DNA from 4 places in the Sphingobacterium sp. 1.A.5 genome. Region 4 is predicted to be linked to each of the others. Evidence: riboswitches for the same ligand, from Rfam matches in the RefSeq annotation. Region 4 holds a riboswitch; each other region holds the start of a gene.
What was found. A riboswitch is a leader RNA that binds a small molecule or an ion and turns the genes downstream of it on or off. The one in region 4 is predicted to bind thiamine pyrophosphate.

Region 1 (6,035 bases), on a different contig from region 4:
AGATTTAATTTTGCAGAAGAAGTCGCTTAATAAGCGACTTCTTTTTTTAATTCTTAAGCCCTCCTCAGAATTTTAAGAATATTGTTTTTTTCTACATAAGCCACTACAGCCAAGAACAGAATCAAGATTAAGTTCCCCATCCAGAAATTACTGTAATAGGCTGCCCAGGACACCAAAAATCCCGCTATTAAATACAATATTATCTTATTTGTCTTATAAGGAATTGAATAGTTTTGTTGACCCCAGAAATACGACAAAGAGACCATAACCAAGTATGTACATGTCGTTGAGATTGCAGCACCTACGTATGAATACTTCGGAATAAGTAAAACGTTTAAAATAATCGTAATTACAGCGCCTATAACAGAGATGTAAAGGCCATACTTTGTCTGATCTGATAATTTATACCATACCGACAAATTCATGTATATACCTAATAAGACATAATTGAACAATAATATTGGAACGATAAATAATCCCGACCAATAGGCATCTCTATCCAATTCTCCGCCCCTAATAAAATTCTTCAACCAATCTAAATTAGCACATAAACCAACCATTACAATGATCATGGCAATTACGAAATACTCCATGATCATCGCATAAGTTTTCTTCGCATTCTCATTCTTGGAATATGAAAAGAAAAATGGCTCTGCCCCCAATCGAAATGCAGTAACAAATAGATTTAGAAATACAGCGATTTTCGCAACAGCACCATAAACTCCTAAATCAGCATCCCCCTGTTCCCCAGGCAAGAGTCTAGGAAACATAATTTTATCTAAATTCTCGTTGACTATAAAAGAAATGTTCGCTATTAAAATGGGAAAGGAATAAGCTAGCATATCGCGAATCAATTTCGAATCAATCCTGAATCTAAAGGTCAATATTTGTGGAATGAGGAGAAGTAGAGTAACCGCACTAGCAATAAGGTTAGCAATAAACACATTCCCTAACCAACCTTCACGAAACCAACCAGCACTGAATTCCCTGAAAAATTCTGAAGAAATGTTGAGCTTAGGTAACCATGCCAATAAAAATAGATTGATGAAAATAAATACAAGAATATTGATGAGCTTTACAAATCCATAACGGATAGGACGACCTTCTGCACGTAATTTCGCAAAAGGAACTACAGCAACCGCATCAACCGCTATTATCAATGCAAATAACTTGACATACACCATATAGTCAGAAGTATTTTCTCCTTGACTCAACCAATTCGCAATAGGATGTAGAAACGTAAATACGGTCAACAGAAAGATGACCGTAGTGATAAGCGTGATGAAAAAACTGTTATCAAACACTTTCTTCTTATCTCCCTCTACTTTTTGAAGATAACGAAAAAAGGTAGTCTCCATTCCAAAAGCTAAGACAGCATTCAGCATGGAAGCTATCGCAAATAGATTGGTGAAAATACCGTAAATAGATGTTGAGAATTTAGCAGTAAAGAATGGGGTCATCACAAACCCCAGCATTCTTGAAATGATGGTCGAAAGACCATAAATCATCGTATCGCTGACAAATTTCTTAATTACCGACACGTTTATTTATTTTTCTTGATAACCTCAAAATTCCGAAATCCCTTAAGATCTGTGGATTCTTCATAATCCACTTGGTCTACCTCAGCTTTTTCTGGACCTTCCCCACAAAATTCCAACAAAGATTCAAGGGCAAATTCATCGCCTTCTGCTTCGATATAAACTGAACCATCGGATAAGTTCTTTACAAAACCTTTTACACCCAACTGATCAGCAACAGCCTTCGTAGATGCTCGAAAAAAAACACCTTGAACCTTTCCGGTAACCTTAATATTCCAATGTTTCATGAATACAAAGGTATAAGAAGAAATAGAATTAAAAACTATCTAATTCTTCTTACCTTAACTTTTGGATTGAGCTTGAAGGTATCCATACCTTCAAGCAACAATAAACCTGGTCTTTTTCCAACTTCCAATGAACCTAATTCGCTATCTAAATTCAAAGCTTTTGCCCCATTTAAAGTAGCCCATTTGATAGTTTCATTAAAATCCAATTCTGGATATTCTTGGTGAATAACTTTCAATTCCTCTAAAATATCCAACGTATCATTTGACGCCAAACTATCTGTGCCAATAACGATATCATGACCTCCCAGGATGAAATTATTAATTTTTGGGATTCTATCTTCAATGTAAAGATTAGCTTTGGGACACAAACAGAAATAAACAGATCTGCCCATCCTATCCACAAAATCCAGATCCTTAATTGACGTGTAGGTATTATGGACTAATATCAATTTATTCTTGGCAGGTATATAAGGCAGGTAAGATTGAATGGAATTTCTTGCTTGCGCCCTGAAATCCTCCATAACCACATCCATCTTTTCAAAAAAGTCCAAGAACTCCCCCTCTTTATATCTAAAAAGCTTGTTCTCCTCATCACTTTCTTGATTATGGATACTGATAATATTATCCTCACTGATTGCTCTTTTAAGAGTTTTAAACAAAAATTTGGAACATGAATATGGTGCATGTGGGGTAATCGAAGAATGTTTATAGTCAAAGTGGAATTCAATTTCCTTAGCAATGTCGATTCTTGTAACTACATCCTCCTTGGTAGTAGCCATGACCTCTACAAAGGTATGATATTTTATAGGGCTAGTCTCTTTGATTTTTGCTGTAACTGCAGAATTCACATGGTCACCTACGGCTTGGATGCCATTCTCGTACATTAATTTGTCAGCTGCTTCGATTGCCTCTTCCAATTTCATCTCATGATTTCCCCGTTCATTGATTACTGTAGAAAGAAAGATTGGAAGACCTGTCCTTCTTGGAACTACACCAAGCATATGCGAGAGTTCCAAATGGCAATGTGCATTAATAAAACCTGGGATTAACGCCCCTTTAAATTGTTCTATCAGGGTCTCATCTATCTCACCTGGATTGAAAACACCCTTAACAACTCCATCTTCGTCCATCGCAACGACCCCCTTTTTTATAGCAAGACCGGCAACGGGAAACACAACATCAGCAGCGTAATAGTTCATAAAAATATAAGTTCCGTTTTTCTAAAAGTTAGCGAATTTAACCCATCGAGGGCATTGCAGGCAATTTACAAAAAATTATAATCAGTTTAACTAATAAAAAAATAATTACGAATTTGTTACAATATTATTAAAATTTTGTTTTTTTCAACCAAAAGCCTAGATTTGCCCTATCTATTAGGGGTGCCTTGTTTAATAACACAAAGACAGGCTGAGATTATACCCTGTGTTTCAACAACATACAAGAAACACAAACCTGATCTGGGTAATGCCAGCGTAGGGAAAGGGCGGTTAAATAAAACTTGTTGTAACCCCTTGCAGCAAGAAAGTTTAACTCATTAAAACAAAAAATTTATTATGTTCAACAAGCTTTGGGCTACTATAGCCTTATGTTTGCTAACGCTCATGAGCTATGCACAACAAACCTTCACTGTAAGGGTTTTAGATAGTTCTGGAGCCCCAGCAATAGGTGCAACCGTAACTATTGACGGAAAAACCAAATCTTCAAACAATCAAGGAATCGTCGAATTCAGCAACCTGAAAGACCAATTCTATAACTTAAAAATTTCTTTTATCGGTTATAAATCGGAAGTTTCAAGAATCAATCCATCTGTCGTAGCTAATTTTTCCATACAATTAAAAGATGAGGATTTTAAGTTTGAGGAGGTTTATGTCTCTGCAACACGTGCAAAAGAAAACTCAGCAACAACATTTAAAACACTAAATGAAGAGGAAATCCAGAAAAAAAATCTTGGACAGGATATACCGTATTTATTGGACCAAACACCAGGAGTGGTCATTGGTTCTGATGCTGGTGCCGGTATCGGATATACCAATATGACAATCCGAGGATCCGACAATGAAAGAATTAATGTCACATTAAATGGAGTCCCTCTAAATAACCCCGAGAGTATGGGATCTTTCTTTGTAAATCTTCCCGATTTTGCTTCTAATACAGAAAGTATACAGATCCAACGCGGAATAGGAACTTCAACTAACGGACCCGCAGCATTTGGAGCCTCACTCAATTTCCAAACAGATAGATTGGAAGAAAAACCATATCTGGAATTCAATAACGCATTCGGATCTTATAATTCATGGAAAAATACATTAAAAGCTGGTTCAGGATTGATCGCTAACAAATATGCCTTCAATGCACGCTTATCAAGAATAAGCTCTGACGGATATGTAGATAGAGCATCATCAAATCTTAAATCATTCTATGTAGATGGAGGAATATACACCGATAAGCACACCTTAAAAGCAACGGTATTCTCAGGGAAAGAAAAAACTTACCAAGCTTGGTATGGATTGGCAGAACCTCTTTTCACCGGAAATAAAGATAGAATTGAGGAATATGCAGATAATTTATGGCTATTCGACGCTGAAAGAGAGAGGTTCTTGAATGGAGATCGCAAATACAACTATTATACTTATGACAATCAAACAGATAATTATACCCAAACCCATGCGCATCTAAACTACTCTTATCGCCCTTCTGAAAAGATGACCTTCAATACTGCCCTACATTATACACGTGGAGCTGGTTATTATGAAGAATTTAGGTCAATGGATGGTTTAACTCATTACGGAATCGATACTTTACTTCAAAACGGTGAGATTATCAAAAATACCGATCTAATCCGTAGGAGGTGGTTGGACAACCATTTTTATGGCTTGACTTATTCCTTGATATATAAACCTTCAAACAATCTAAATTTCACCTTTGGAGGAGCATACAACCAATATAAAGGCGACCACTATGGCGAAGTGATTTGGGCTAACTTGATTCCTGATGATCAATTAGGAGAAAAGTATTATTTCAGCCAGGCAAATAAAAATGATTTCAACTTCTTTGCCAAGGCTGATTACAGACTGGAAAATGTGCTTTTCAATCTAGACCTGCAATATCGTAATATAGTTTACAATGGTAAAGGTGATGATGACAAAATCAAAGACTTTAAATTTGATGACCACCATAATTTCATAAATCCAAAAGCGGGTATTACATATTTCTTAAATGACAATTCAAACTTATATGCATCCTATGCTTTTGCGAGCAAAGAACCAACAAGAAATGACTATGTAGAGAATCCAATCGGAGAATTCCCGAAAACCGAAAAGATGCAAGATATTGAAGCTGGGTATAGGTTTAGAAATGAAAACTTCAATCTTGGTGCAAACGCTTATGCCATGCTTTATAGAGACCAATTGATTCCTACCGGCGCATTGAATGATGTTGGATCAGCAGTGCGAATCAATGTGGACAAAAGCTATAGACTGGGCTTTGAATTAGATGCTAGCTGGAGAGTACACCCAAAATTCTTATGGGCAGCTACCGCAGCATTGAGCCAAAATAAAATCAAGGATTTTGTAGAGCACATACCTGTTTATGATGCAGATTTTAATGTCGTAAAAAATGAACTAATTACCCATAAGTCTACTGATATAGCAAAATCGCCCGCAGTAGTCCTTTCAAATAATATTACATATAGACCTATAGAAGCTTTGAGCTTTAGTTTCTTGAGCAAATATATATCTAGAATATATTTGGATAATACATCAGGCAAGAACAGAAGTATCGCTCCATCCTTCGTCAATAATTTTCAAGCGGTATATACTTTCTCAGCATTTGGAATAGAAAAAATAGACCTCAACTTAATGGTCAACAATATCTTCAATGAGAAATATGCTACCTCTGGTTATACATACAGCATGATTATGCAGTCCGTTGGACAAAGAGACTACTTTAATTTCTACTATCCACAGGCAGAAACCAATGCCATGTTAGGATTGAATATCAGATTTTAAAAATAAACAATAAAGAGGTTGCCATGCTTGCTGTACCCGGCAACCTCTATTTGCCAAGCTTGAAGTCTCCACCTACCTCAAATAAAATCTTGCCAAATCCATTTTAACTTAATATTTTTAAACCATGCGAGCAGTAATCCAACGTGTAACCTATGCCTCATGTACCGTAAAAGGACAAATCACCGGAAAAATAGACCAAGGCT
Region 2 (6,035 bases), on a different contig from region 4:
TGGAAGTGTGCCTTCTTTTAATTCTTGGATAAACGGCATTTCCAATATTTCTTGAAATAAGGGTTGGATGCTCTGCCAAGCATGATCAGTCCAATTCATATTTAATGAGTTTTATGGGGTTAAAAAAATGATTTAGAGGTCCGTTGCCTTTGCCTATAACGAGATCTTTACTGCCAAGTATAGCACTATTAACATACGATAATCCTTTTTCTGTTGCTTGAGTTAGGTTAAACCCTCTCGCTAAAAAAGAGGCAATTGCAGAAGAAAGTGTACATCCTGAACCATGAGTGTTTTTGGTGTTAACTCGTTTAGATTCAAAATATTGCGCTGGTTTACCATGTTGAATAAGGATACTCGTTAAAATATCGCTGTCTAGATGGCCTCCTTTTAATAAAGCAGACTTACAACCTAGTCCAAGGATCTCTTCCGAAACTTCTTCCATAGCCTTGACGTCAGAAATCTCCTTTCCTACAAGCACGGAAACTTCATCCAAATTTGGAGTAATAATAGATGCAATTGGAAACAATAACTCTTTAATCGCCTGAATCGTTTCGTCCTTTATCAATCGATGACCACTTGTTGAAACCATCACTGGATCGAATACTATACTTCCTCTATAATCTTTAAGGTGGTTTGCAATAACCTCAACCAGTTCACTGCTATGGACCATTCCAATTTTAATGCTGTCAGGATAGATGTCGTCAAAGAGGCAATCTAATTGTTCTTTGACTGCTTCTGTAGGTATTTCAAAAATATTTCTTACTCCTTGAGTGTTTTGGACCGGCAAAGCAGTTAGTACATTCATAGCATAACACCCCAATGATGAAATTGTCTTTGTGTCAGCTTGAATTCCTGCACCACCACTGCCATCAAACCCTGCAATACTTAATACTGTAGGTGTTTGATATTTTTTATCTTCTGTCATATGATTTTTCCCTTTAATTCTTCTGCTGCTTTCCTAGGATCTGTGCTTGCACAGATAGCTGAAACAACAGCGATACTATTTGCCCCTGATTCAAATGCTTTTCCAGCATTTGAAATATTCATCCCTCCAATAGCGATCATTGGCTTAGAAACTGTTTTGGACAATTCTTCCAATCCATCAATACCCCAAGTTGTCACTGTATTCGTCTTGGTAGGAGTTTTGAAAATTGGGCTTACCCCCAAATGATGGACGGCATGCATCTCCTTATCCTTTAATTGTTCTGCAAATTCCAGGGACCAACCAATTTTAAGACGATCGCCATAGGTGGAGATAATATCAAGTGGTTGCATATCTGATAAACCAACATGTATACCCCAAGAACCAATTTCAGCAGCTATATCTGCTGCATCATTGATGATCAAAGGCACAGCATACCTGTCTGTTATATTTTTTAGATCTATTGCTTTCTGCAAGTACTCTTTCCTTGAAATATCCTTTTCCCTAAGTTGAATAATATCAACCCCTCCTTGGATTGCCGCTTCAGCTACTTGTAGCCAAGGCAAATGTTTACAGTCAGACTCAGATATGACCAAATAAAGTGGATAGGGAAAATCAGGATGGATTGGCATTTCTCTTGAGCTTAAGATTTTCAGAGATCTGTTCTTTACTGAGATTATACAGCGTATCGTATAAGTTCAATTGCAAGCTTCCGGGACCTTTTGAGATGGAGGCTGATAACTCACCGGCAAGGCTAGTTATTGCAACTCCAGCAATCGCTTCCTGAAATGGATTGTTGCCAAGTCCCAAGAATGCTGCAATGATAGCTGTCGATGTGCATCCAAGCCCTGTCACTTTGGTCATCATCGCAGATCCATTGGCAATTTCGGCAACTTCATCTCCAGAAATTACATAATCTATTTCCCCAGAAATGCATATGATTGATCCATATTCTTTATTCAAAAACTTACCAGCTTCCAGTGCAGTTGAACTTTCTTCCGTACTATCAACTCCTTTTCCAGTAGACCCAAAATTTTGGAGCGCCATGATTTCAGAAGCATTCCCTCTTATTACTATTGGCTTGAGGGCCAATAATTTTTTCAAGGTTTCATTTCTAAGAGAAGATATTCCAGCACCAACAGGATCCAATATCCATGGTTTCCCAATTTTATTGGCAAAAGAAGCAGCTAAAATCATGCTTTCTGCCCAAGGTTTACTCAAAGTTCCTATATTGATTACAAGGGAGTTGCAAAAGGTTAATACCTCTTCGATTTCTTCTTCAGCATGTACCATAATAGGCGATGCACCTAAAGCCAATAAAGCATTGGCGGTGTTGTTCATCACTACAAAGTTGGTGATGTTTTGTACGAGTGGTGTTGTGGATCGTACCTGAGTGAGCAAAGTATAAATGTCGTTTTCCATTAATATTATTTTAAATTACATTAATGGCTAAAAAGGGTAGGAAGGGGGCATAAAAAAATGCCAAGCGATCATTGCTTTTCCCTACGCCGGTTTTAACCGTATCAGGTTCAAAGGGACTCTCTCAATTCTTTTCAGAATACCCCTAAAGCCAAATCAAAGATAGCCTAAACAATCTGCAAAGTCAAATTATAAAGGCTATCTCGAATTCTTATGAGTTTAATAAGATTTTAATACGAAGTATGGTGTCGCGGTCTTTTTGCTTTTCACTCTCACTGAGAATTTCCCATGGAATCAAGGAGGGATGCAATTTGAGTTCATCGTTCCTTTCTTCCCCAAAATCCCAACCGTTGATATAGCGATGTGCCATCCAACGGTTATGTTCGATTATGGCTAACGTTTCTACCTCATCTTCTGTGAACATTATGTTTTGAGGTTCATGAACTGGCCAGTTTTTGCCAGTCATTAAAAACTTATAAGGTATATGATCTGCTTGTGCCCGATTGGCGTCTTTAGCATCTTCTGTCAAGGTATGCCAATCAGAGGTATATTTCGAAGATTCGGAACTTGCTCCAGAAAGTAATTTTCTGTAATCATCATGAATAGACTGGGCTAAACGATCTTGTTTTTCGCCAGTAATAAATTCTAAGTCACAAATATCTTCCATCTGACCAAAAAACTTGATCCTGTCAATTTCATCAGAAGAACGGATTAACTTCCGAAGGCCCTTACCTTCTGCATTCAAAACATAAATAGGATAGGAGACTTGTTGAGTTTTGTTCAATATCTCTAAAGCAGCATTCAGGTTTTGCTGATCTTGATCAAAACTGGTTATAAACAAAACATCCGAATCGTTGTCCGCTAATTTCTCCTGTTCTATCACTTCATTGTATGATCCATCAAAATTTTTAAAGGCAATTGGGAATATTTTCTGAGCTTTAGGATATTGCTCTTGAAAATATTTTCTGTCTTTATCGGCTTTTTCAGAATAGATGGAAACTTGAAGGTCATTTGCAGTTGAAATATGGAATATTCTCATCACTTGAATCAGCATCGCTTTCGCAAAATCTCCATATCCCAAGAATACTATTTTTTTAATATCAGACAATTGCTTTCCACTTGATTGCATATCCAATGGAATTTGAGCAAAGAACTGTCGCGCTAACATCTTTTGGATGTTGAAGAAATGTAGGTCAATATTGTTTTTCTGAAAATGAATGCCTGTATTCTTAACAAGGTCAATTAAACGAGGATTACTAATATGCAAATATGCTTTTAGAAGATTTGTGCATTTAGATTCATCATAGATGTCCTGTATAGACTCTATGATTTCAATAACAGTTTGTTCATTTTCCAAAAAAGCAATTAGAGTTGATGCTCTCTTGATTCCAGCTTCGATGAGGGTATTTTCCTCCTCAGCATTTCCAATGATTACAATATGACCTAGTTTTTTGACAGAATTAATATCGGCATGTTCAGTTTCTTTTTCAATTGCAACAGCTTTTTTATGGTGTTCTTCTTTCAGGTTTTTAAACAGCTGTCTACCTTTTTTGGAAATCCCTACAGAGATGACGTGATCTTTTTTAAATGATGCTTTTAACAAATTCAGTTGTTCAGAAAAGACCTTTTGGATAATTTTGAAAGCACCAAAAATCAGGATACCAATAGTACATATCTTAGCAACAATAAGTTCCCAAGGTACATCATTGTCTTCCAAACCTGATGCTGTTGGGTCACCCCCAAAAACTATCTTTATGATTCTGTAAATCCTATCGGGTAAGTACCTCAAAGTGTTACTTTCCGGGAAAAACTTGGATAAACCAACCCATGAAATAATAATCAAAAAAACTATGAATAATATCCCTAAAAGTCCTTTCTGCCGTCTTGTTAATTTCATGTTCATTACTTACTAAGATTCTGTTTAGCTTCCTTGAGAAGGTTTTCAACTTCAGATTTTAATTCCTTGTTTTTGATTTTTAATAGCTGTTTGTCTGTAATTTCAACTAATCTTTGGCCAATTAATTTTGTGTCAGGATTACTGCTGAAATAATTGGCAACCATCGCTCGTGCCAATGGATGATAATCATAAGTTACTGCCAATAACTGCAAATTAGCCTCATTCTTGATCGGATAATTCTTCTTCAAAACATCCGTGATTTTTTCATTTGAACTCGGTGAAACAGTTCTTAAGAATGGGTCTTCAAAATACCAAGTGTTATAGTCTCCTGTGCTGTCGGTATAATTTAAGATAGCTCCAGTCTCATTATCATATTTCTTGCCATAGAATTTTTCCAAATCCCTTGCCAATTGGTCTTTTGACATACTTACTTGCCCTGGCGTTTCCCAAACATGGATTGCCATTCCATTAACCAAAGACTCCACAGTCATAATCTGTTTATCACCTGGCATGATATAGATACCATCGAATTTTTGATTGATAAACGGCATCGTTAGAATATTCCCTGATTTTGCATCAACGACTTTTGCGGCAAAAGCAAATCTCTCACCATCATCCTGAACAAAAATCTTTGAATCATCATCCGAAAAGTGGAAATATTGCGTAAACCTACTGATCCGAATATTTTGGCCGAAGGATTTTTTGGTTTCCAAATTCCAAAGTCGCATGTGCGTAGCATCTTCAGATAAGGCCATTACATTCCCCTCGTTATTGAAAACTATAAATGGCGCTGCAATGGTCTTAACCTGAAATATTGGTTTATAATCTGTTGTTTTCAAAACTTTCGCATCTCCACTTTTGCTGATAATAACCAAGTATTCGCTGGTTGGGTTAAAAGCGCCACTGTTAATGGTTTCTTTTCCCTCGGCTAAGACTTTCTTGGATGCAATATCCATGATGGACCAGCCATCAGGTTTCACCATCACCACGGTTTTGAAATCTGGACTTACAGTAAACCCAGGAATATCTTGATCCATTGCAAAATTAAGGGTCTGTTTACCGGTAGCAATATCCCAAGCAGCGAAACTTTTATTGCTTGTCCTGGCCATTACTTCGGTTTCGTCCTTATTGAAGATGTAAGTTTTTACTTGGGAATCAAATGGCTTCCCAACAGGTTTGCCATTGCTGGCATCAAAGAAATAGGTTTTGCCACTTATTCCCTTGACCAATATCTTTTTACTTTTTTGAAGAACTAAAAAAAGTGCTATTTCTTCTGGAATCTTGATGAACTCATTGTTTTTTTGACCTGTCTTTAAATTCAACTTTGCCAAGGCGGGTTTGCCCTTATATCTTAAAAATGCTTCATCATTTGTGATTCCAGGATGGGCATGTGACAATCCTCCTTCTTCATAATATTGAGCCACCCTTAATGGGGTGGTGTTTTTATTTTCTATAAATGTTTGCGAATTATTACTCACTAGATATTGGGACCAGTCGGGCGATGTTGCATCTTCGTCACTAGGATCCTTTTCCATCATTTTCATCAAGTCTGTCAAGAAGAAGATATTCCGCGGTAATTCTGTGTTCTTTAATGTCGAACCATTATTGGTATTCACCTGTACAATCTGAGCTTCATCACCGATATATAAATTACCATTGTCAGTGAATCCCACAAACTTGATGTAAAAAGGACCTGGTAAAAACCAATTGATACCGTTGCTTTTATTAAAATAATATAAGCCTTCAGAATTACGAAAAGCAATTTGATTGCCATCCTTGCTAAAGGCAGGAGGGTTT
Region 3 (6,035 bases), on a different contig from region 4:
ATTCTCATTAGCAGACCATCTTTGGTTATTCCAGCATTGTTTACGACGATATCAAGAGTTCCAAAATCGCTTACAATATCGTTTATCAGTTTATCTGCTTCATCGAATTTGGAAGCGTCCGAACGGTAACCTTTTACTTTTGTTCCGAATTGTTCAAGTTCTTTTTCTAAAGATTGCCCTTTTTCTACTGATGATAGGTAAGTAAACGCCACATTTGCACCATTTTGGGCAAATACCTCAGCGATTTTACGTCCTATTCCTTTTGATGCCCCAGTGATTAAGGCTGTTTTCCCGGCTAACAATTTCATATAAATAATTATTTATGTTCAATACTATAAAGTCCACAAAAGTGGAAAATAAACTGCATAATACAAAAAATGTTGCTGAATAGAAAGGTTGCCGTGCCAAAAAAATGGGTTTGTGGTAGAATTGAATAAGTAGGAGGGGGAATATTGATAAAATCACAAATATTTGAAACGTTTCTGACAAATTTATTCGCTTAAATATAAACTGAATATTAATTTTGTATTTCATTTAAAAACCATGGGTAAGAAAACAAAGAAAACGGAAGTCGACGTTGTATTGATTGGTGGAGGTATCATGAGTGCGACGTTAGGTACGTTAATTAATGAGCTAAGTCCAGACATAAATATTGAGATTATAGAACGTTTAGATGTTGTTGCTGCAGAGAGTTCAGATGCATGGAACAACGCCGGAACAGGTCACTCGGCCCTTTGTGAATTAAACTATACACCAGAACAACCTGATGGAAGTGTAAAAATTGATAAAGCAATCAGTATTGCAGAACAATATGAAATTTCTAAGCAGTTTTGGTCTTACCTAGTCGAAAAGAATATCATTAAAAATCCAAGTCATTTTATCCGTCGTGTACCACATATGTCTGCCGTATTCGGTGAGAAGGATGTGAACTTCTTGAAGACAAGGTTTGAAACAATGACTAAGGAAAACTTATTCAAAGGTATGGAATATACTGAGGATAAGGCTTTGTTGAAGGAGTGGGTTCCATTGATGATGAATGGTCGCTCAGATGATGAAGCAGTTGCAGCTACTAAAATGGAAATCGGAACAGATGTGAATTTTGGTGCTTTAACAAAAGATTTAATCACTTACTTAGATGGAAAGGATAATATTAAATTATCCCTTAATCAAGAGGTAAAAGATATAGACCGTGAAGATGATGGTCGCTGGGAAGTAGAAGTTAAAGACCTAAAAACTGGTCAAAAACGTGAAATCTTAGCGAAATTCGTATTCATAGGTGCAGGTGGTCACTCCCTATTATTACTGGAGAAATCTGGTATTCCTGAAGCAAAAGGATACGGTGGATTCCCTGTCGGTGGCCAATGGCTGAGATGTAACAATGAGGAAATCATTAAACAACATCACGCCAAGGTATATGGAAAGGCTTCTGTTGGAGCTCCTCCAATGTCTGTGCCTCACTTGGATACTCGATATATCGATGGCAAGCAAGCCTTGTTATTTGGTCCTTACGCAGGTTTTTCGACTAAGTTCCTGAAAAAGGGTTCATATTTCGATTTGCCAGCGTCGATTAAACTTTCGAATATTCGTCCGATGCTTTCAGCAGGATTGGATAACTTACCTTTGACAAAATACTTAATTACCGAGGTTATGAAAAAGCCTCAGGATAAATTGGATTCCTTGAAACAATTTATGCCAACTGCCAAAATGGAAGACTGGGAGATTGAGAAGGCAGGTCAACGTGTTCAGGTAATTAAGAAAGATCCAAAACATGGTGGTATCTTGGAATTTGGAACTGAAGTAGTTTCTAGCGCTGATGGTTCTATTGCTGCATTGTTGGGTGCTTCACCAGGTGCTTCAACATCCGTAGCGATTATGATCAATCTGTTGAAGAGATGTTTTCCTGATCGTGCAAAATCGGACTCGTACCGTAAGAAATTGAGAGAAATGATCCCTTCATGGGGTAAGAAATTGAATGATGATCCAGCGTTATGTGAATCTACAAGAGCGCGTACATCTTCAATTCTGCAGTTAGATAAATAACATAAGAATACTTATGGGGTGCTGATATGTCCTGTCGAAGAGACGGGACATATTTTTAGGCTGAGATTATACCCAATTCCGTTTTTTTGGAATGAACCTGATCCAGGTAATGCTGGCGTAGGAATAATAAGAATCCCTTCTTTAATCTCCATAAGTGCAAATCCTAATGCATATATTTTGGAGGAAATATTACAAAACATAATTCAAGCTTTTCAAGCAACCTCATGGTTGGAGCGTTTTTCTGTGCTTTGCGGCATTGTTCAAGTCTTGCTGTCCAAGAACAATAAGGTTTCTAATTACTTCTTTGGTATCCTTGGCATCACTAGCGGTATGATGGTTTTGTTCCATGCTAAATTGTATGCAGAAATTGCATTACAGATCTATTATCTCATTATGAGCATCTATGGTTGGTGGTATTGGGTGAGTAATAGGCAAGCTAAAGAACAACCGATCACCAAGGCTTCGAAATCTGAATGGATGGTTGTACTTGGTATTGTATTTATCGGATTCTTTATTTTTTATTTCTTATTAAAAGGAATTACTGACTCTGATGTTCCAATTTGGGACGCTTGGGTAACCTCTACTGCATGGGCAGGAATGTGGCTTTTGGCAAAAAGAAAGATTGAGAACTGGATATTGTTGAATATCAGCAACTTATTTGCAATACCGTTGTTAATCCATAAAAACCTTTATCTATTTGCTGCTTTGACAACCTTTTTATTTATTGTCGCTATTTTCGGCTATCTAAAATGGCGGAAAATTATGGGGCAAGAACTTATTAAATCGCAAAATGCTTAATCAAGATACGATACAAAGAATACAAGAATTACAAGCTTCGGGAATAAAAAATAAAGCGCTTACTCGAGATCAACTGGACCTTATATATTCAAATAATTGGTTCAACCTATGGGTTCCAAAAGAATTGAATGGTTTGGAAATTCCTTTTCCTAATGGGTTGAAGCTATTGGAAGAGTTGGCATATTGGGATGGGGGACTAGCTTGGACGGTTACCTTGTGTGCCGGGGCAAATATGTTTGCCGGCTTTATCGATCCTCAATTATCAAAATTGGTTTGGCAAGATCCTAAAGTCTGTTTTGGTGGAAGTGGTCGAGTAGGAGGAAAGGCAGAATTGATAGACGATAACTATGTTATTTCTGGTTTTTGGAGTTATGCGACCGGAGCACCTCATTTAACGCACTTTACATTGAACGCAGAAATAGTCGAAAAAGGACAAGTGTTAAAAAATGACGCTGGTGAATCTGTTTATTATTCATTTTTCGTCCCTCGTGAAGATGTATTGGTGCATTATGATTGGGATACATTCGGTTTGGAATGTACGGCAAGTCATTCTTTTTCCCTAGATAAGATTCAAGTTCCGAAATCACATGCGTTTATTTTAGACCCTGCCTATAAATCATCTGATTCAGCTCTTTTTAATATTCCTTTTATGCCATTTGCAGAATTGACTTTGTTAATGAATTATACGGGTATGTTCAGGAGATTTTTGGATTTAATAGAGAAATATTATTTCGAAAAATCGAAAGATCAAGTTTGGGCGGAAAAGTTTAGTAAATCAAGATTTAGGCAGATAGATGGGATAAGGAGTGAATTTGATACAAAGGTACAGGTTTGTAAAGAATTGGCTGGTAAAATTTGGGATGATGCCTTGTTGAATAAAGTTGGGGATGAAGAGGTTTTTGCAGAAGTAGGAAGGGCTTCAAGGGAATTAGCGAAAGAGATTAGGATGAATGTGGCAGAGTTAATGCCTTTGTTAGGAATTAGAGCAGCGCAGAAGGAAAATGAGATGAATATTGTGATTCGAAATTTGTTTACGGCGAGCCAACATAGTTTGTTGAATTTGTAAAACTAATAATAACCCATACATAAATAGAAATTTATGTATGGGCATTAAATTTTATTTTTTAATCTTGTTTTCTCATTACAGGAACATAATTTCCCCAAGTTAATGCATCTCTAGCGTCTACAAGATCCACACCTGCACCATTTCTTATGATATAAAATCCTTCTTTATTGTACAGAATTGGGGTTAATATTGCTTTTGATGCCATTAGTAATGGATTTTTTGGGTCGTCTTCAATCACATATTTAGTGAAAACTACTCGTCCATCCTCTGTATAATTGGTTAATTGAAGTTCAGCACCTAACATAAAACCACCGGCTCTATTTATGAATACGATCATTCCATGTAATCTTTCCGCATCTTCTTGAATAATTAAGGTTGGGAAAATTGCATGAACATTTAGTTCTGGCATTGCCCTTATATTGGCAATGTCCCTTTTGTCTCTTGTTCCAAATCCGGCATATGATCCCCAACCGAATCCTACTATGTGGCCATGGAAATCTTTTGTAATACTGAGGTCGTAGATTTTTGGTTTTGATTCATTTGTTATGGTAATACCATCTTCAAATTCGGCAAAATCAGCTTGAATGTTTTTGGGTTTTAACTTCTTTATTTCTACTCCGTTTACATTGAAAGTTTTATTGAGAACAATACCATCATGGTCAAAATAATATTTACTTATAAATAATTTAAAATCAGTATTTGTACCGTGATTAATAATGAATTCTTTTCTAAATGTATCTAATTTTATGTCAAAAGTATGTTCTCCTTTTCTGAGATAAAAAAAATACTTTTTCATTTCGAATGTTTTAATTAAATCCTTTCTATTCTTTTCAATATTATTAGACATTAAAGCCTGTTTTCTTTCATTTGTACTTTTAAATAATTTGAATTTGGTACCTATTTGATGGCCATCAAAGAAAATGGTGTCATTGTCTATTCTATTTAGAATGTATAGACTGTCTAAGTTTCTAGAATGTTCTAAAAGCTGAGCGAATCTGGTTGTTTTTGGAAAATGAAAGGTTGGTTTGTTATTTTTAATTGAAAAGATGATTTTACCTTTATTTTTTTTATAATAATTTTTAGAATAATCTGTTAAAAAGCTTATATCTGTGTCAGAATCAAAGTTGATATGACCGAAAAATATTGCTTTTGTAAGGCCATCTTCTAATTTGAATTCCCATCCATTTTCTTGATTTAATAATTCTTCTTTCAATTTTTCCATTTCTTTGTTTGGGTCCTTCCAAACTTTCTCTACTGGATTTTCCTCAAAGCTGTTTTTTGAACAATTGATAAAAAGGAACAGCAATGGAATTATATAAAATATATTTTTCATAACATTAAGTCTAATTGAATCTTACCCAAGTTTTACTGTCTTTTGCATTTACGAGATCATAGTCCGTAGGTCCAGTTTGGAAAACATAATATCCTGCTTCGTTAAACCAAACTTCATTAAACCTTCTGACAACTGAAATTAATTCACCGGGATTAAATCCGTAGGCTTCCATATATTTATTAAATTTCATCACTCCATCTTGGTCAATTATAGTTGAGAAAACAGGACCTACATATCTCATTCCTGATATATATAATAGATACATTGCATCCATTCTGTCAACATTTACGTTAGAGAGATATACACCACCAGCATAACCAGGTAATTCACGTAAAGACAAAGCCTCATGTTTTCCATTCACAGTAAACATCCATCGGGAATAGAATTGTTTATTTACTTCTCTGAAACGATTTGGGGCATGTTTGTCAATATATAAAGGCTTTTGAAGTGGTTCGATTTTAACTTTTTCTCCGTTAATCTTGAATGTCCCAGTGTTCTGTTTAGAAACGATATCAAAATTTGTTATTTCTTGAAAACTTACTCCAGCTAACTCCATTGGTTCTCTAAATAGCAGTCCATGTTCATTAGTGGTGAAAATTCCAATTTTTTGTTTAAAAACATCTCCTTCCATATAATAGAAACTCATTGCATTAATATGCGGAGAAATTGTAAAGGAAAAATCTTGATTGTTTATCCTAACTTTTTTATGATAGTGCTGAAAATCATTGATTTGACCAATTCGTGCATATGTTGCAAAAGATTTTTTTATAAAATCTTTATCCTGATCCTTAGTGGCTT
Region 4 (6,035 bases):
CAACAACAACTGGTACTTGACTTTGTTCAATAATTATTTCAAGAAAATCAACAGTTTTTAGTCCTTTGTTACTACCTATTGGAGCGCCCAAAGGCATGACGACTGCGGTTCCAGCGTCTTCCAGTTTTTTACATAGTACGGGGTCTGCATGGATATATGGCATGACTACAAAGCCCAATTTTGCCAGTTCTTCTGTAGCTTTCAACGTTTCTATAGGGTCAGGCATTAAATAGCGTGGGTCAGGGTGTATTTCAAGCTTTACCCAATTTGTCTGCAATGCTTCCCGAGCCAACTGAGCAGCCAACACAGCTTCTTTGGCATTTCTTGCTCCGGAGGTATTAGGTAGTAAACTAACTTGTGGCAGGACTAAAGATTCCAACAGGTTATTTTCTTGGGATTTGGAATCAATTCGTTTTAATGCTAATGTAACTAATTCTGTCTGTGATGCTAACACAGATTCCGACATCTGTGTTAAATCGCCAAATTTACCCGTGCCAAGGAACAGTCTGGAACTAAATACTTTATCTGCAATTATTAATTTGTTCTTCATAGTTTGTTTTCAATTTTGTAATCAATTCAGGATTTCTTTTTATCAAACCGGATACTGCTATTCCATATATACCGATGTGGATGAGCTTTTGGATATCATTTTCTTCTATACCTCCAATAGCAAAAATTGGAGGAGTAACAATTTTTCCAGCTTTAATTTTATTACAGATGTTTTTATAACCTTCCAATCCTAGGATAGGGCTTAACTTCTTTTTTGTAGGCGTGAACCTCATTGGTCCTAAGCCAATGTAATCGCAGCCTTCCCTTTGACGTCGAATAACATCTTCATAAGTATTTGCGGTTCCACCAAATATTTTAGATTCTCCTAATATGTTCTTTGCTGAGTCAATTGACTCATCGTTTAATCCCAAGTGGATGCCATCAGCATCCATCTCCTTCGCAAGAGATACATGGTCGTTGATTATATAGGTTGCTTTATATTCTTGACATAGTTTTTTGATATTGTAGGCAAGTTTGTGAAGCTCATTAGTTGTAGGGTAAGTTTTCCACCTTAACTGAACCCATTGTATTCCGTTGTCTAAAGCATTTTTGACGTTTTCAATTTGATCGTTATAATCAAATCCATCAGATATATACTGGATTCTTTCAAGATTGTTCATTTTCAATTTCATTCCAAATCCTTTCCTTTTGTTTGCATGCTTTTATATATGCTGCTGGTTTATTTTGATTCCATATTGATCCCATTAGTGCTATTCCATCTGCTCCATTTTGTAAGACTTGGTCCATGTTCTGATAATTTATGCCTCCTAAACCAATTAGTTTCATTTCTTGGTTATTTCTGAATTTAATGTCTTTCAATACTGTCTTTAGCTTACCATAACCGGGTTTGGAGATACTTTTAAAAGTTGGACTTAAAAAAGCATAAGTCCATGTTTGATTTAAAGCATTGAATTCATCAATTGAATGAGTAGATGTGGATAGTTGTTGCCCAATAGCTATTAAATCTGGGTGTAAACTAATTCTATCCTCAGTATTAAAATGCAAGCGATTAATTCCAAGTTCGTGTGATAGGTGTTTATGCGAATGAAGCACTATTTTCATCCTATCAATAGGATTTACTTTATTCAAATATTCCAATACTGTTTCATCTTGTAAACCATATTTCCTGAAATGGAAAAGATCCATTCCATTTTCAAACATCTCATTTACATGATTTATTTCATTGGATATGATGCTCAATGGAGAAATTACAATGATCATAGATATATTTCCTTACCCTTTTCGATAAATTCTTGGGATTTCGCGAGCAAACCTTCTTCGGTTGCTTCCCTGATTTCTTGAGTGATTTTCATTGAACAAAATTTTGGGCCGCACATTGAGCAGAAATGAGCAACTTTTGCTGCATCTGCTGGCAGTGTTTCATCATGAAATTCTCTAGCAGTATCAGGGTCTAAGGACAAGTTGAACTGGTCTTCCCATCTAAATTCAAATCGCGCTTTGCTGAGGGCATTGTCTCTATATTGTGCTCCTGGATGGCCTTTTGCTAAATCAGCTGCATGTGCAGCAAGTTTATAGGTGATAACTCCATCCTTTACATCTTTTTTGTTTGGCAGGCCTAAGTGTTCCTTTGGAGTGACATAACACAACATGGCACAGCCATACCATCCAATCATTGCAGCTCCAATTGCAGAGGTGATATGGTCATATCCTGGAGCTATATCTGTCGTCAATGGTCCTAAAGTGTAAAATGGTGCTTCATCGCATTCTTTTAACTGTTTTTCCATGTTTTCCTTTATCATATGCATTGGGACATGACCGGGACCTTCAATCATTACCTGAACATCATGTTTCCAAGCTATTTTCGTTAGTTCTCCCAACGTTTCCAATTCGGCAAATTGTGCAGCATCATTGGCATCAGCAATAGATCCTGGCCTCAGGCCATCTCCTAAAGAAAAAGCAACATCATATTGCTTCATAATCTTACATATCTCTTCAAAGTGGGTATATAAAAAATTCTCTTTGTGGTGAAATAGGCACCATTTTGCCATGATGGAACCTCCTCTAGAAACAATTCCGGTTACCCTTTTGGCGGTAAGATGAATATATCGCAATAATACACCAGCATGAATGGTAAAATAAGAGACTCCCTGTTCAGCTTGTTCGATCAATGTATCTTTAAAAATTTCCCATGTAAGGTCCTCAGGAATTCCTTTTACTTTTTCTAATGCTTGATAGATTGGTACTGTTCCAATTGGAACTGGAGAATTTCGAATTATCCATTCTCTAGTTTCATGAATGTTCTTTCCTGTTGAAAGGTCCATTATGGTATCAGCGCCCCAGCGACAGGCCCATACAGCCTTTTCAACTTCTTCTTCGATGCTCGAACTGACTGCACTATTACCTATATTGGCATTGATTTTCACTAAGAAATTCCTGCCGATGATCATTGGTTCACTTTCGGGGTGATTAATATTGTTTGGAATGATAGCTCTACCTGCAGCAATCTCATCTCTTACAAATTCAGCTGTAATGTAAGTTGGTGTTTTTGCTCCGAAATTTTGACCAGGATGTTGTTCTGCCATTCCTTTTGTAACAGTTTCCAGTTGTTCTATCTTTTGATTCTCTCTTATAGCAACATATTCCATTTCTGGTGTAATGATTCCTTTTCTAGCATAATGTAGCTGAGTTACATTTGCCCCCTCGATAGCCCTTTTCGGTTTGTGGTTATATGAAAATCTCAGCTCATCCAATTTGGAGTCGTTCAATCTTAGGATGCCATATTCAGAACTTATATTGTCCAGGACTTCTACATCATTACGATTTAATATCCACTCTTCTCGGAGTCTATTTATTCCTTTTCGGATATCAATTGTGACGTTTTCATCTGTATAAGGACCGGAGGTGTCATAAATAGTGATTGGAGGATTAATTTCCACGGAGCCATTGGAAAGTTTTGTTGGAGTTAGCGATATTTCTCTCATCGCAACCTGTATGGGATGGATCTTTCCGGGGATAAATACTTTTTTCGAATTTGAAAATGGGTTCGTTGTTATTTCTTGTTCTTTCATGATTTTTTGTTTTAGGATTATCCACCTTGGGTTGCGGTAATGATTAGAATTGAATCGTTGTCTGCCAATGGAGTAACAGACCAGGAGTTTCTTGGAATAACTTGATTGTTAAGAGCTATAGCTACGCCATTTGTTTTGCCTTTGAGTTCCAAATGCATTAATTCTTCCAAATTGTTAATTGGAAAAGCAAAGTTTGTTAATTGATGATTGATGATTAATACCATTCCATTAAAGTTTATAAGCAATAAATATGCTTTAGGAATGGCTACATTGGATACAGGCGACCCATGAAAGACATTTTACTTTTCCCTCCGCTAGTATGATCTAGATCAGGTTGTAAGGGTAAAATCTCAGCCTGCAACAAGTGCAGACACCCCTAAAGCTTGGGCAAGTTAACTAAATGAATTAACTAAAAGAAATAATTTGTTATTTAAACTACACGTAAAAGCCTGTATGTAGTGCTGTTTACTTTAGGTTTATATGGTTTTGGGAATTCTTTTCTTTAAATTCTTTGTAGGAATTTTTTACATATACATGTAAGTCATAAGTCGTCCAATATTGAGCAGTTTCAAGGTCTGGTCTATATTCAACCATAAATTTTTCGAGTTCATCATTCTCCATTGGAATAATTTCATAAATGGAAACCTTATTGAATATTTGGTCGACCTCCATATTTTCGATTTCTTGATTCATGAACTTTTCAAATCTTCGTGCGTTTTTCCCTGCAGCACTGAATTTTTCATAAAAGAAAGTTATGGGTGAGCCTCCAAAAGGAGAAAGGAGGTACCATGGTGGTTTTCCAGAATAATGTAAGCCACCCTTAACATTGTAATCATGTTTCATGGCGTGCAATTCCTTAAATCTTGCTGCTTTTGTATTTCCCATTATGACTATTTCCTCTAATACGATAGCTTTCTTCTGAAGGTATACCAACTCTGGCAAATCGTAAGCTTCTATAGTGAGTGTATTCCAATGAGGATGGACAAACATGATACTGTCATATGGATTTGCGTCAATGTGAAATGATCCGTCAGCACCTGAATATAAGGTTTGCTTTGTTCTTTTATTAATTACTTCGATGTTTTTTAATAAAAGAGTACTATCACTGGAAAAGATAGTTCCCGGATAGCTGTACTGAATCTGAGCATATAGACCTGATGTGAATAGGAAATTAAATATGATGAAAATAATTAGTTTGAATTTCATGATATGATTTTTGGTTCCTAAAACTATATTCTAATTTAAGATTTATCGTTCAAAGATAATTGTGTGATAACTTAATTTAACAAATCCTGAGGAGAAATTATCTAGTTGCCTTATCTTTACGGCAATAACCTGGGTGAAATACATGATCCGAAACACAAAATTTGCCGTTACTGCCGCCATTTTATCTATGATCTGTGTACAGGGCGGAGCTTCCTTTGCAAAGCAATTATTTCCAGCTATAGGTCCAATAGCTACCACGGCATTGCGGATTGGACTTTCAGCAATAATTTTATATCTCATTACTAGGCCCAAACTCCATACTTTTACAAAGCAGCAATGGTTGTATTGTTCTGCTTATGGTCTTGGGATTGCTGTCATGAATTTGATTTTTTACATGGCAATTCAAAGAATACCATTGGGCCTGGGTGTAACTATTGAGTTTGTAGGGCCATTGTTTTTGGCATTTGCACTGTCTAGGAAATTGCTGGATGTTGTTTGGGCTGTTTTAGCTTGCGCAGGGATTCTCTTGATTGTCCCATGGCAAAGTAATGGTGTTGATCCTTTAGGTTTGTTATTTGCTTTGTTGGCAGGGACATTTTGGGCTGTATATATCATGATGGGGAGCAAAGTTTCAAAGATTATGGAAGGAAGACAAGCTGTTTCCGCCGGAATGATTATAGCAACCCTTTTTATCTTACCTTTTGCATTATGGGACGGAGCAATTTTGCATTTAAACCTGAGTCTATTTGGAAAAGGTCTATTGGTTGCCATTTTATCTTCAGCTTTGCCTTTTTCCTTAGATATGATTGCATTGGGTAAACTTCCTACTAAGACATTCAGTATTCTGACTAGTTTGCAACCAGCGTTTGCTGCACTTTCTGGTCTCGTATTTTTACATGAATTTTTGACCATTACACAATGGTTATCTGTCGCCTGTGTAGTTTTGGCGAGTATTGGTACAACTGTTTTTTCAAAGCGAAATGTCCAAATTCCAAAAAATCAAGAAGTTCAATAAGATTCAACAATTATTAATTCTGGGTGTTCTAAAGATATATTAAAATTTAAAGTTATGCCTAGAGATAAAGCTCCACAAATCAAGAAGCCTGATACCTATGATGCTTTGGTAGATAAAGGAATGAGCAAAGAAAAAGCGGCACGAATTTCTAATGCCCAAGCCGCAGGTACCATCGATCACAGGTCTAAAAAATTAGACGAAAGGACCAAGGTAGACCTAATGGCAGAGGCAAAAGA

Region 1: linked by a shared signal. The riboswitch ahead of CRT24_RS07465 (TonB-dependent receptor) and the one ahead of thiS (sulfur carrier protein ThiS) in region 4 are both predicted to bind thiamine pyrophosphate.
Region 2: linked by a shared signal. The riboswitch ahead of thiM (hydroxyethylthiazole kinase) and the one ahead of thiS (sulfur carrier protein ThiS) in region 4 are both predicted to bind thiamine pyrophosphate.
Region 3: linked by a shared signal. The riboswitch ahead of pnuC (nicotinamide riboside transporter PnuC) and the one ahead of thiS (sulfur carrier protein ThiS) in region 4 are both predicted to bind thiamine pyrophosphate.

Annotation. Positions count from the first base shown of each region.
Region 1 is NZ_PEBA01000012.1:98,257-104,291, forward strand. It holds gene dusB (tRNA dihydrouridine synthase DusB) at 1-30, shown strand, start outside; gene CRT24_RS07450 (lipopolysaccharide biosynthesis protein) at 54-1,541, opposite strand; gene CRT24_RS07455 (acylphosphatase) at 1,544-1,825, opposite strand; gene CRT24_RS07460 (amidohydrolase family protein) at 1,861-3,024, opposite strand; TPP riboswitch at 3,191-3,321, shown strand; gene CRT24_RS07465 (TonB-dependent receptor) at 3,379-5,832, shown strand; gene dtd (D-aminoacyl-tRNA deacylase) at 5,957-6,035, shown strand, end outside.
Region 2 is NZ_PEBA01000013.1:55,095-61,129, reverse strand. It holds gene tenA (thiaminase II) at 1-99, opposite strand, end outside; gene thiD (bifunctional hydroxymethylpyrimidine kinase/phosphomethylpyrimidine kinase) at 86-925, opposite strand; gene thiE (thiamine phosphate synthase) at 922-1,554, opposite strand; gene thiM (hydroxyethylthiazole kinase) at 1,538-2,344, opposite strand; TPP riboswitch at 2,406-2,498, opposite strand; gene CRT24_RS08680 (NAD-binding protein) at 2,553-4,238, opposite strand; gene CRT24_RS08675 (TIR domain-containing protein) at 4,244-6,035, opposite strand, start outside.
Region 3 is NZ_PEBA01000056.1:163,908-169,942, reverse strand. It holds gene fabG (3-oxoacyl-[acyl-carrier-protein] reductase) at 1-308, opposite strand, end outside; gene CRT24_RS16490 (malate:quinone oxidoreductase) at 544-2,040, shown strand; TPP riboswitch at 2,045-2,181, shown strand; gene pnuC (nicotinamide riboside transporter PnuC) at 2,218-2,838, shown strand; gene CRT24_RS16480 (acyl-CoA dehydrogenase) at 2,831-3,904, shown strand; gene CRT24_RS16475 (DUF4302 domain-containing protein) at 3,963-5,237, opposite strand; gene CRT24_RS16470 (DUF4302 domain-containing protein) at 5,248-6,035, opposite strand, start outside.
Region 4 is NZ_PEBA01000023.1:254,056-260,090, reverse strand. It holds gene CRT24_RS11640 (thiazole synthase) at 1-550, opposite strand, end outside; gene CRT24_RS11635 (thiamine phosphate synthase) at 522-1,181, opposite strand; gene CRT24_RS11630 (thiamine phosphate synthase) at 1,156-1,770, opposite strand; gene thiC (phosphomethylpyrimidine synthase ThiC) at 1,767-3,578, opposite strand; gene thiS (sulfur carrier protein ThiS) at 3,596-3,802, opposite strand; TPP riboswitch at 3,868-3,966, opposite strand; gene CRT24_RS11615 (hypothetical protein) at 4,044-4,784, opposite strand; gene CRT24_RS11610 (DMT family transporter) at 4,927-5,799, shown strand; gene CRT24_RS11605 (Rho termination factor N-terminal domain-containing protein) at 5,854-6,035, shown strand, end outside.